Regions from separate parts of the Paenibacillus sp. UMB4589-SE434 genome, predicted to be linked through region 3. Evidence: riboswitches for the same ligand, from Rfam matches in the RefSeq annotation. Region 3 holds a riboswitch; each other region holds the start of a gene.

What was found. A riboswitch is a leader RNA that binds a small molecule or an ion and turns the genes downstream of it on or off. The one in region 3 is predicted to bind thiamine pyrophosphate.
Region 1: linked by a shared signal. The riboswitch ahead of QP775_RS05910 (thiamine phosphate synthase) and the one ahead of QP775_RS11670 (ABC transporter substrate-binding protein) in region 3 are both predicted to bind thiamine pyrophosphate.
Region 2: linked by a shared signal. The riboswitch ahead of thiC (phosphomethylpyrimidine synthase ThiC) and the one ahead of QP775_RS11670 (ABC transporter substrate-binding protein) in region 3 are both predicted to bind thiamine pyrophosphate.

The regions. Positions count from the first base shown of each region.
Region 1 covers NZ_JASOYK010000001.1:1,472,579-1,475,865, reverse strand. Annotated here, with positions in the region: gene QP775_RS05920 (hypothetical protein) at 1-397, shown strand, start outside; gene QP775_RS05915 (hypothetical protein) at 384-1,355, shown strand; TPP riboswitch at 1,451-1,556, shown strand; gene QP775_RS05910 (thiamine phosphate synthase) at 1,794-2,408, shown strand; gene thiO (glycine oxidase ThiO) at 2,452-3,287, shown strand, end outside.
Region 2 covers NZ_JASOYK010000005.1:140,822-144,108, forward strand. Annotated here, with positions in the region: gene thiC (phosphomethylpyrimidine synthase ThiC) at 281-2,038, opposite strand; TPP riboswitch at 2,425-2,538, opposite strand; gene QP775_RS18025 (IclR family transcriptional regulator) at 2,636-3,287, opposite strand, start outside.
Region 3 covers NZ_JASOYK010000002.1:330,035-333,321, forward strand. Annotated here, with positions in the region: gene QP775_RS11655 (hypothetical protein) at 1-109, shown strand, start outside; gene QP775_RS11660 (ZIP family metal transporter) at 140-877, opposite strand; gene QP775_RS11665 (DUF1722 domain-containing protein) at 984-1,460, opposite strand; TPP riboswitch at 1,615-1,727, shown strand; gene QP775_RS11670 (ABC transporter substrate-binding protein) at 2,095-3,144, shown strand; gene QP775_RS11675 (thiamine-binding protein) at 3,244-3,287, shown strand, end outside.

The sequences.
Region 1 (3,287 bases), on a different contig from region 3:
GGGCTATATTACACCGCGAATGTGGTTAGATTTTCAGGACGAGATTACGCAGCTTGGTATGATGATGGATATTAACATGGAGCATTTTTCGAAGCAGTATGATCCAATTTACGATGATCCATTAGAGCCAGCCACCTTTCACGAGGAATTCCTTGTACGCCACGAAATTACAAATACAGCAGGCATTATGGAGGTGTTATTTCCGAATAATACGGAACCGAAAGAAGCATTAACTCGCCGATACCTGCTGAAGATAGGCGATTATGTACAAGTAATCGTTCATAACCGGCAACAAACAGCAGATGATGTTATGTTGGAGTGGCTGACGTCCTCATTTGCTGAATGGAAGCGAATTGACGTCTCAGTTGGAGGAATGGTTCGAAATGAAGATTATTAAGCTCGCTCTCCTTATGGTAGCCATCAGTTTTCCGTGGTTTTGGAATAATCGTTTACAGGCCGAGGAGCAGTTACGGCACTTACGTACCGTACAGTCGTATAATTATTTTCTAGACACTGCCGTCGATGATGCGGCGACAAGCCTCCACGCAAATCCAACTGACATCGATAAGCAAATGGGTTACGAATCACCGAAGCTAATTTCAATTAATAAGGAAGCTGCATTAAGAGCGTTCTTGGAAACGCTTTTCATAAATATTAATATTGTGGATGATCGAATTAGCCAAGATATGCTTATGTCTTATATCCCGGCAATAGCTATTGTGAACTATGATGGACTCGATATCTGGACAGAGGAGGAATATGTTGATAGTACGGGGAAATCACATTTAAAACATGTATGGCTTCCTAAAATCCCCTTTACCTACACCGATCAAAACGGTTACGTTTATGCTTTCACATTAGACGATTATGTTACGGTGTACTTACCGAAGTTGAAGTTATGGATTAAAGGTTATCAGCGAGAGCTTATGCAGCATACAGCGTTACCCCTGTTAAGGGATGGAACCCTATTTGAATCCGTTCGGCGCACGACGATTGTGAATAAGGTGCAGGACGAGCTTGCCTATCGAATAAACAGGCATAATTATTATTCGAAACGGATAGGTACGGCATACAATTTTACGTTTCCTACTATATCAGAAGAGGAATGGAACAATTCTATAAACGATGTTGGTGTGCTGGCTTTCGTACAGGATCTTCCAATGGGTGCTTATAAGTACAACAATTATGCTATTGGTGGTGCGCGGTTAATAAGAAAGGATTTATTATATGGAACCGTGCGGGATGGGATTAAGATAGCCCTTCCGGAGAAATGTAAACCACTTGTTGTGGAAGAGGTGCTGTCTAATTCTAGAGAAGCTGTGAAGCGAGGCTATTACGTAAAGTATTGTTCATAACTGCCACGTGTGACCACGACATGCGAGGGCATGTCTCTTTCCAAAATATAAGTTTCGTGATAAACTAGCGTAGCAATCAAATTATTGTCATAGTTATCCATCACTAGGGGGGCCGTATATCGGCTGAGATGAAGCGTAAGCTTCGGACCCTTAGCACCTGATCTGGATCATGCCAGCGTAGGGAAGTGTGGATTGGAATTCTTCAAGTGAATCATGGTGACACTCCGAATTAATGATATTTAGTTGGATAAATATCCCGTTCGAAGTGTATTAGTGCAAACTAATAACTACCTGATTTCACTAGGTGTTCGTTACTTCCAATTGGATTGGGAGTAGGAACCTGAATGAGGCCAATCTTCAACCACTCTCTACGTGAGAGTGGTTTTTTTGTGTTAGTTCATGTGTTGACACTTGGGTAAAAGAAGAGGTGAGAATAGTGTGATTGTGCCATGGCTTCATATTGTTACTCCTGAAGGTGTGTCTGCGAAGGTCATCGTTCAGACCGTGAAGTTATTTGCTCACGAGGTAGATGCTGTTCATCTGCGACAGAAAAAATGGAGTGCCATTCAAATGTGGAATGTTCTAGAAACAGCGAGATTAGAGGGTATCCCCATGCATAAGTGGATTGTGAACGACCGTGCGGATGTGGCCGCTTCCTGTGGTGTGAGAGGTGTCCATTTAGCGTATCACAGCTTACCTGTCTATACAATTAGACCACTATATCCGCAGCTGACAGTAGGGGTATCTGTTCATAGTCCGGCAGAGATCATGTCTTGTGCGGAGGGCGGCGCTGATTATGCGATGTACGGACATATTTACGAGACAACATGCAAGCAAGGTTTGGCTGGTCGTGGGCTTGCGGGATTAATATCATGCAGGCAACAGAGTGATATTCCTATTATTGCTATTGGTGGAATTACACCGGAGCGAGTTACAAGCGTGATAAACGCAGGGGCATCTGGAGTTGCTGTCATGTCACCAATATGGGAAGCATCATCACCTTTGAATATGGTGCGGCGTTATAGAGACGCCATGCATTCTCTTGTTCATTGAGTAACTATAGATTCCATGATGACCATTGAAAGGAGTGATACACATGCCAGCATCTGTACTTGCAGCTTCAACCATGAGCATAAATCATGCTGATTTGATTGTTGTAGGAGGGGGAGTAATTGGTTGTGCGATCGCTTATGAGGCAGCATTAAATGGACTGAAAGTAACTGTATTGGAGAAGGACCGGATCGGAGAAGGAGCTTCTAGGGCTGCAGCAGGGATGCTGGCTCCTGTTGCAGAGCGTATCCAACATGATGAACTCGCGCAATTTGCTTGTACTAGTCATGATCTATTCCCAGGGTGGAGTGAACAGTTGTGGGAACTATCGCAAGTCGATCTTGAACTGCGTTTGAGAGGGATTCATGTTCCTGTGATGAAAGGAAGTGACTGTACAGCAATTGGTCTTCAGCTTCACAAAGCAGTCGAATCACATCCAAATGGAATTAATTATGGGGTGGAGTGGATCGATAATTCGATGCTTCAAGCTCTGCCTTATTATCACGACTCCGCCATTGAGGGGGTGTATATGCTACCTAAAGAAGGCCATCTATCTCCTATAAAATTGATGGAAGCTTTGTTCACAGCCAGTAAAAAACTAGGTGTCCAGTTCCATGAACATGAACAGGTGGTTGACTTCTTAATTGAAAATGGGCGTATCCAAGGAGTTCGTACTGGATCCGGCAGCTGGTACAGCGATCATGTGCTGATCTGTTCAGGATTGGATAGCAATATGTTAACTGATAAATGTGGAATTAGTCTTCCTCTCCACCCAGTGAAAGGTGAATTGGCTGTTGTTCGGTCCAAGTTAACCATGTCTAGTGTGATGTATGGAGATGGTGTATACATTGTTCCAAAGGGTAGGGGACGAATATTTATCGG
Region 2 (3,287 bases), on a different contig from region 3:
AATCATTAACCAAATAATTGGAATCATTGCTACAATCATACATGAAAAAAATTAACAAATAAATAATAATAATCAACGATTTTTGATATATTTCCTCAATTTTTTAGTATTTTTATTTTAAAACGAGAAAATTGTAAAATTGCCGTTTACTGGCGCCGTGTTAAGTTTTTCAAATCACAGCTCCCCAAGTTCCATCAAAACGTTTACGTTGTCCATTCTCTCCATTACAACAACAGCCCCCTTATGTAAGAAGGGAGCTGTTCTAATATTCTCTACATTGTTATCTGGCCGCTCGATATTCTTCAGCTTTATCCCGCATCCCTGCTTCGATGGCTTCAGCATCTTCCAGCCCGTTCTCCTTCGCATACTGTCGAATATCCTGCGTGATCCGCATGCTGCAGAACTTTGGCCCGCACATGGAGCAGAAATGGGCACTCTTGGCGCCTTCCGCAGGCAATGTCTCGTCGTGGAACTCTATGGCGCGTTCTGGGTCCAGCGACAAGTTAAATTGATCACGCCATCGGAATTCGAAGCGTGCCTTCGACAACGCATCGTCACGCCGCTGCGCTCGCGGATGCCCTTTTGCAAGGTCTGCTGCATGCGCCGCAATTTTGTATGTAATGACACCTTCGCGCACATCATTCTTATTTGGCAAGCCAAGATGTTCCTTCGGTGTCACATAACACAACATCGAAGTGCCAAACCAGCCGATCATCGCCGCACCGATCGCGGATGTAATATGGTCATAGCCCGGGGCAATATCAGTCGTTAATGGGCCAAGCGTATAGAACGGCGCCTCTTTGCATATTTCCAGCTGAAGGTCCATATTCTCCTTAATCTTATTCATTGGCACGTGACCAGGCCCTTCAATCATCACCTGGACATCGTGCTGCCATGCGATCTCCGTCAACTCGCCCAACGTCTTCAACTCAGCAAATTGTGCTTCATCATTAGCGTCATAAATGCTGCCTGGACGAAGACCATCTCCTAACGAAAATGCAACATCATACTGTTTCATAATCTGGCAGATGTCATCAAAATGAGTATATAGAAAGTTCTCCTTGTGATGCGCCAAGCACCACGCGGCCATAATCGAGCCGCCACGCGACACGATGCCGGTCATACGCTTAGCCGTCATCGGAATGTACCGCAGCAGCACGCCAGCGTGAATCGTAAAGTAGTCCACCCCTTGCTCCGCCTGCTCGATTAAAGTATCGCGGAATACTTCCCACGACAAATCCTCTGCCTTGCCGTTAACCTTCTCCAGCGCTTGATAAATCGGCACCGTTCCAACCGGAACCGGACTGTTGCGAATAATCCACTCCCGGGTCGTATGAATATTTTTCCCTGTCGATAAGTCCATAATGGTATCGGCTCCCCAGCGAATGGCCCATGTCATCTTCTCTACTTCTTCCTCGATCGAAGACGCAACAGCGGAGTTGCCGATATTGGCGTTAATTTTGACATGAAAATGCCGTCCGATCATCATCGGCTCGCACTCAGGGTGATTAATATTAGCTGGCAGTATCGCACGTCCCGATGCAATCTCCGCACGTACAAATTCCGGCGACAGGCCTTCTCGAATAGCTGCAAATTCCATCTCAGGTGTTACAACTCCGCGGCGCGCATAGTGAAGCTGTGTCACATTGCTCCCCGATTTTGCTCTAAGCGGCACATGACGTTCTGCCGGAAATATCTCAGCACCTGCAATTCTTACAGCATCCGTTGTCCGGAATCCGTTGTCCTCAGGACGGACATCCCGTCCCTGATACGCCTCAACATCTCCACGCTCCGTAATCCAGTCATGCTTGATAACAGGTATTCCCTTACGAATGTCCACTGCATACTGTGGGTCTGTGTAAGGACCGCTTGTGTCATAAACACGCAGCGGCTCGTTAGTCTCTATGCCGTCAGGTGTCTCAGTGTCCGCGAGTCTAATCTCGCGCTCAGGCACCTGAATGTCTGTTCGCGACCCTTCCGTATACACCTTAGTGCTATTCGGAAAAGGAGCGCACCACTCTCGAGCGTCTGCATCCATATGAGGAGTATTTTTGTATACATTTGACATTATGAGTCCTCCTTGTACTTTCCAAACCATATTGAAAGTTCATGCGGACTGTGCAGTTCTGAGGATTATGCAGGTACTTGCACCGGGCAACACGTTGCAAGTGGAGCGGCAGGGAAAGTGAAAGGAGCGGTAGTATAGATGTAGCCCTAATGAGAACTGGACGTTGATCTATCTTGCCTAAATCCGTTCATTTCAGAGGTGAAAGAGACACAAGACAATGAGAACAGACGCATACACCATTACCGTCATCACAAATAGAAAAGCCGATCCCCGAAGGAACCGGCTTGAATGGCGTCAACGAACTGCCTCAAGATACAACAAGCGGTGACAAGTCACACAAGTCTCGCTGCATCCATATCAAGTGCCGATTACTTCCCTACGCTGGTATAATCCAGATCAGGTGCAAAGGGTTTAAGATCTTCGTTGCGATCTTGTCTCAGCCCACGCTCGGGGCTCCCCTAGTAACGCATGATTAAATTGGTTGGAAATAATTAACGATTTAATCTATCTTAAGATACACGAAATTAAAGCATTTGGCAAGGCACATTCGAAGTCGTTTATGCCACTTTATGTCATAGCCCTCATCATTGTTTGCATACGCTGAGCCGCTTCCATCAATTGCGGGGCATACTCACGCATCGTCTCAACCGACATACGGCTGACTGGCCCTGACACGGATAACGCTGCCGTCAGTTTATGATTCCGATCAAAGATCGGCACCGATACAGCAGCAGCCCCCGGCTCTCGCTCCTCGATGCTAAGCGCATAACCCATCTGCCTCACCTCTTCCAGTTGGTGCAAATACGAATCGCGGTCAATTGAATCCGGCCATGTCGACTCTTGTACAGCTGCTTCTCGTTCAGCAGACTCCGCGAAGGCCAACAACACCTTACTGGATGCACCAACATACAACGGTAGACGGGCACCCACAGTCGCTACACGGCGAATCGCTTGCTTGCTTTGAACGGCCTGAATACGAATGCGGTTATTCCCATCGCGAACGTAGAGGCTCACCGTCTCACCCAGTTGTTCACGCAATCGTTCCATCTCTGGCAGCAGCAATTGTGCTGGATCGTCCAGTTCCGTCAGATTCGCTGCAAGCTCCCAGATGCTATAGCCCAGTCGGAACTTATCGTTATTCCGCAGAATAAAGCCGCGTTCCTCTAACGTAGCCAGCAGCCGATGAACAGTACTCTTATTTAGCTCGATCCGAGCCGCA
Region 3 (3,287 bases):
CGATACCTATCGATTCATCCCTTACGGCATAATAGGCAGTAAGAAAGTGTTCCTAAAAATACACATTGATAAATGGCTGGAGTATACAACGTTAAGTCCTGTAAAATAGCTGCCCATCACTGCCAGCGATGAGAATAAATCATATCCACTCGATTAAGGCGACCATCGTGATCAGACCAAGCAAAAACGATACGGTGGCGGAGCGCTGGTGTCCATCGCCATGGCTTTCTGGAATGAGCTCCTTATAAACGATAAACATCATTGCTCCTGCAGCGAAGGACAAGCCATATGGCACCATGTTATTAACGATTGTGCTCAGCAGATAACCGATCAGACCCGTCACAATCTCAACCGCACCAGTCAGCGTGGCAATTAAGAGTGCCTTTAATCGGCCAACTTGTTGATTTACTAGAAATAAAGCGACAAGAAAGCCTTCGGGGGCATTTTGTAAGCCGATGGAAAAGGCAATTAGTGGCCCCAGCGTATCATTGCTGCTGGCATAACTTACACCTACGGAAAGACCTTCCGGCAGGTTGTGCATCGTGATCGCCGCTATGATCAGGAAAGAGCGTTTGTCGATATTTACAGAGCGTCGGACAACTCCTGAATTCTCAAGATCAAGGTGCGGTATGCCTCTTTCCAGCAAGAGCAGCGTAAAGCATCCGAGCATAATACCAATGGCAAGGACAAGTACATTTGAGTGGGCCAATGCCTCTGGTATAAGGCTCATCATGGAGGCTGAGGTCATAATTCCAGCCGTATATGCCAGCAGAATATCACGCCAGCGGTGTGTCATGTTCCTCATAAATAAGATGGGCACGGCCCCTAAACCTGTAGACAGCGCTGACACTGTACTGCCAATCAAGACGTCTTTCATCGTAGATGTTGCCCTCCTGTCTGCTCCGTCTGATGATTGAGACAAAACAAATAATCTAAACTCCTATAATCATGACCTGCATTGGTTTACGATAGAGTATGCATATTTATTGTGATGTGCGCCCAAGGAATCCATACTTAAACGTATTTTGCAAATAAGAAACCTTATACTGATCTGCGATGAGGGCTAGCCACTGCACCACAGGTAGAAAGGCTTCAGGTAAGTAAGAAGCTGAATAATGAGCCTCACGATACGGGATATGCTGCCAACCTTGTGTTAGAGCCTCATAATGAGCACGTTCCTCCTGCGATACCTTCTTGCTGACATAACCCCACATATGTTGCATCGATGTTCGCAGTCCTGCTTGCGAGTAAGGAATACGGTGCTGAATATCCGAAAGAGCCACTCTAATTTGTTCGTAGTCGGCCAGACTCTCCGCTTGACCAAATTGAGTCGTTATCTCTTTATAGTATCGGTAACCACGTGCCATAATATCATATTTAACTCCTGCCCAAAGCTGCTCGGTGCTGCGACGTATGTCTGATAGCTTGTGGCGTTGAGATGGATTGTCATGTTTATTCATCGGTATTTCCTCCTGTCCAATGAAGAGTGTGTAATTAAGCAGCTTCGTCCTTTTTATCGTAGCATATAGAATCAATTATGGATTATGCTGGACTTTCAGACACGTCAGGTCTATAATTACGTGTGAAAAGTCGTGTCATCACCGCTTGAATTGAATAGGACGCTAGGGGAGCTGGAATAAGGCCGGCTGAGATTGTATCCCACAAGATACCGACCCTTTCACCTGATCTGGGTAATGCCAGCGTAGGTAAGACGTATGATGGTGTATAGACTAACAGTGAAGCACTGTGAAGCTTGTCAGCGTAATGAGCGAAGCTACATTTCTAAGAGGTTCTTGGTCATGCTCTCCTGAATGGGGAACGCAGTGATCAAGTTTAATCCATCAACCTTAGAGATATTTATCGCTTGTTGCCTGCAGCTACGAGTAAGCTGCTTTATGTTATCGCCATCCTTATAGACGCAGCTGGTAACGCCCCAATATATTGGGGCGTTTTTTAGTATACGCTATATGATACGGCGCTATTGTTATACCCTGTGACAGTTGAAAGTTTGATCGTTCAATGAATCGGTGATGCTGCATACTGCCCTAAAAGGGCAAAATAGGATCAGCTAGAGGACATTAGGAGGGTTACGACATGCAACAAACATCGCGTAAGCGCGGACTCATACTGGCATTGATTATGATGATGACCACTATGCTAGCCGCTTGTGGCGCAGGAACTAACAGCAGCGGTGCGGATCATGGCACCTCTGGCAAAGATGCTGCATCTTCACCTAAGGAGCTGCGCAGCATTAAGATGGTATTGGACTGGACGCCCAATACGAACCATACAGGTTTGTATGTAGCGAAAGAAAAGGGCTTCTTTCAGGAAGCGGGCTTAAATGTAGAGATCATTCCGCCGGGATCTGGCGGATCGGATGCCATGGTTGCATCAGGAGAAGTGCCATTTGGCGTAACAGTTCAAGAGAACATCACGCAGGCTCGCCTTCAGGGTGTGCCGATTGTATCCTTGGCAGCTATTATTCAACATAATACATCTGGCTTTGCAGCACCAAAGGCTAAAAATATCAAAACACCCCTAGACTTTGAAGGCAAAACTTATGGCGGCTGGGGTTCACCTGTTGAAGAAGCTGTTATTCGTTCAATCATGCAGCAAGAGAAAGCGGATTATGATAAAGTCAAAAATGTAAATATGGGAAACGCAGATTATTTTACAGCGGTAAAGAAAGATATCGATTTTGCATGGATATTCTATGCATGGACGGGGATTGAAGCAGAGCTGCGCGGTGAGCCGATTGATATGATCTATGTCAATCAATTCTCGGACAAGTTGGATTACTACACACCGGTCATCGCTACAAATGAGCAGACGATTCAAGAAGATCCGGAGCTGGTAAAATCGTTTATGAGCGCTGTATCTAAAGGATATCAATTTGCAATTGATAAACCAGAGGAAGCAGCAGACCTGCTGCTGAAGGCAGTGCCTGATCTCAACAAAGAGCTTGTGCAGGCCAGCCAGAAGTGGCTAAGTCCTAAATATAAGGATGATGCACCACGTTGGGGCGAGCAGAAGCGAGAAGTATGGGATAATTATATGACTTGGTTAGTAGACAACAAGTTGATGGAGAAGACCATTGATATTGACAAAGCATATACGAATGACTTCTTGCCTGCTTCATCATAAGGCTGAATCATTACTTACACAGTTACCTTCTTACTAAATCAACAGGTGAACAGAACAGCATGATAGCGACCTTATGCTTTATATAAAGGAGAGAGTATGATGGCAAACAGCTTAGTGAGCATACAAATTATTCCGAAGACCCC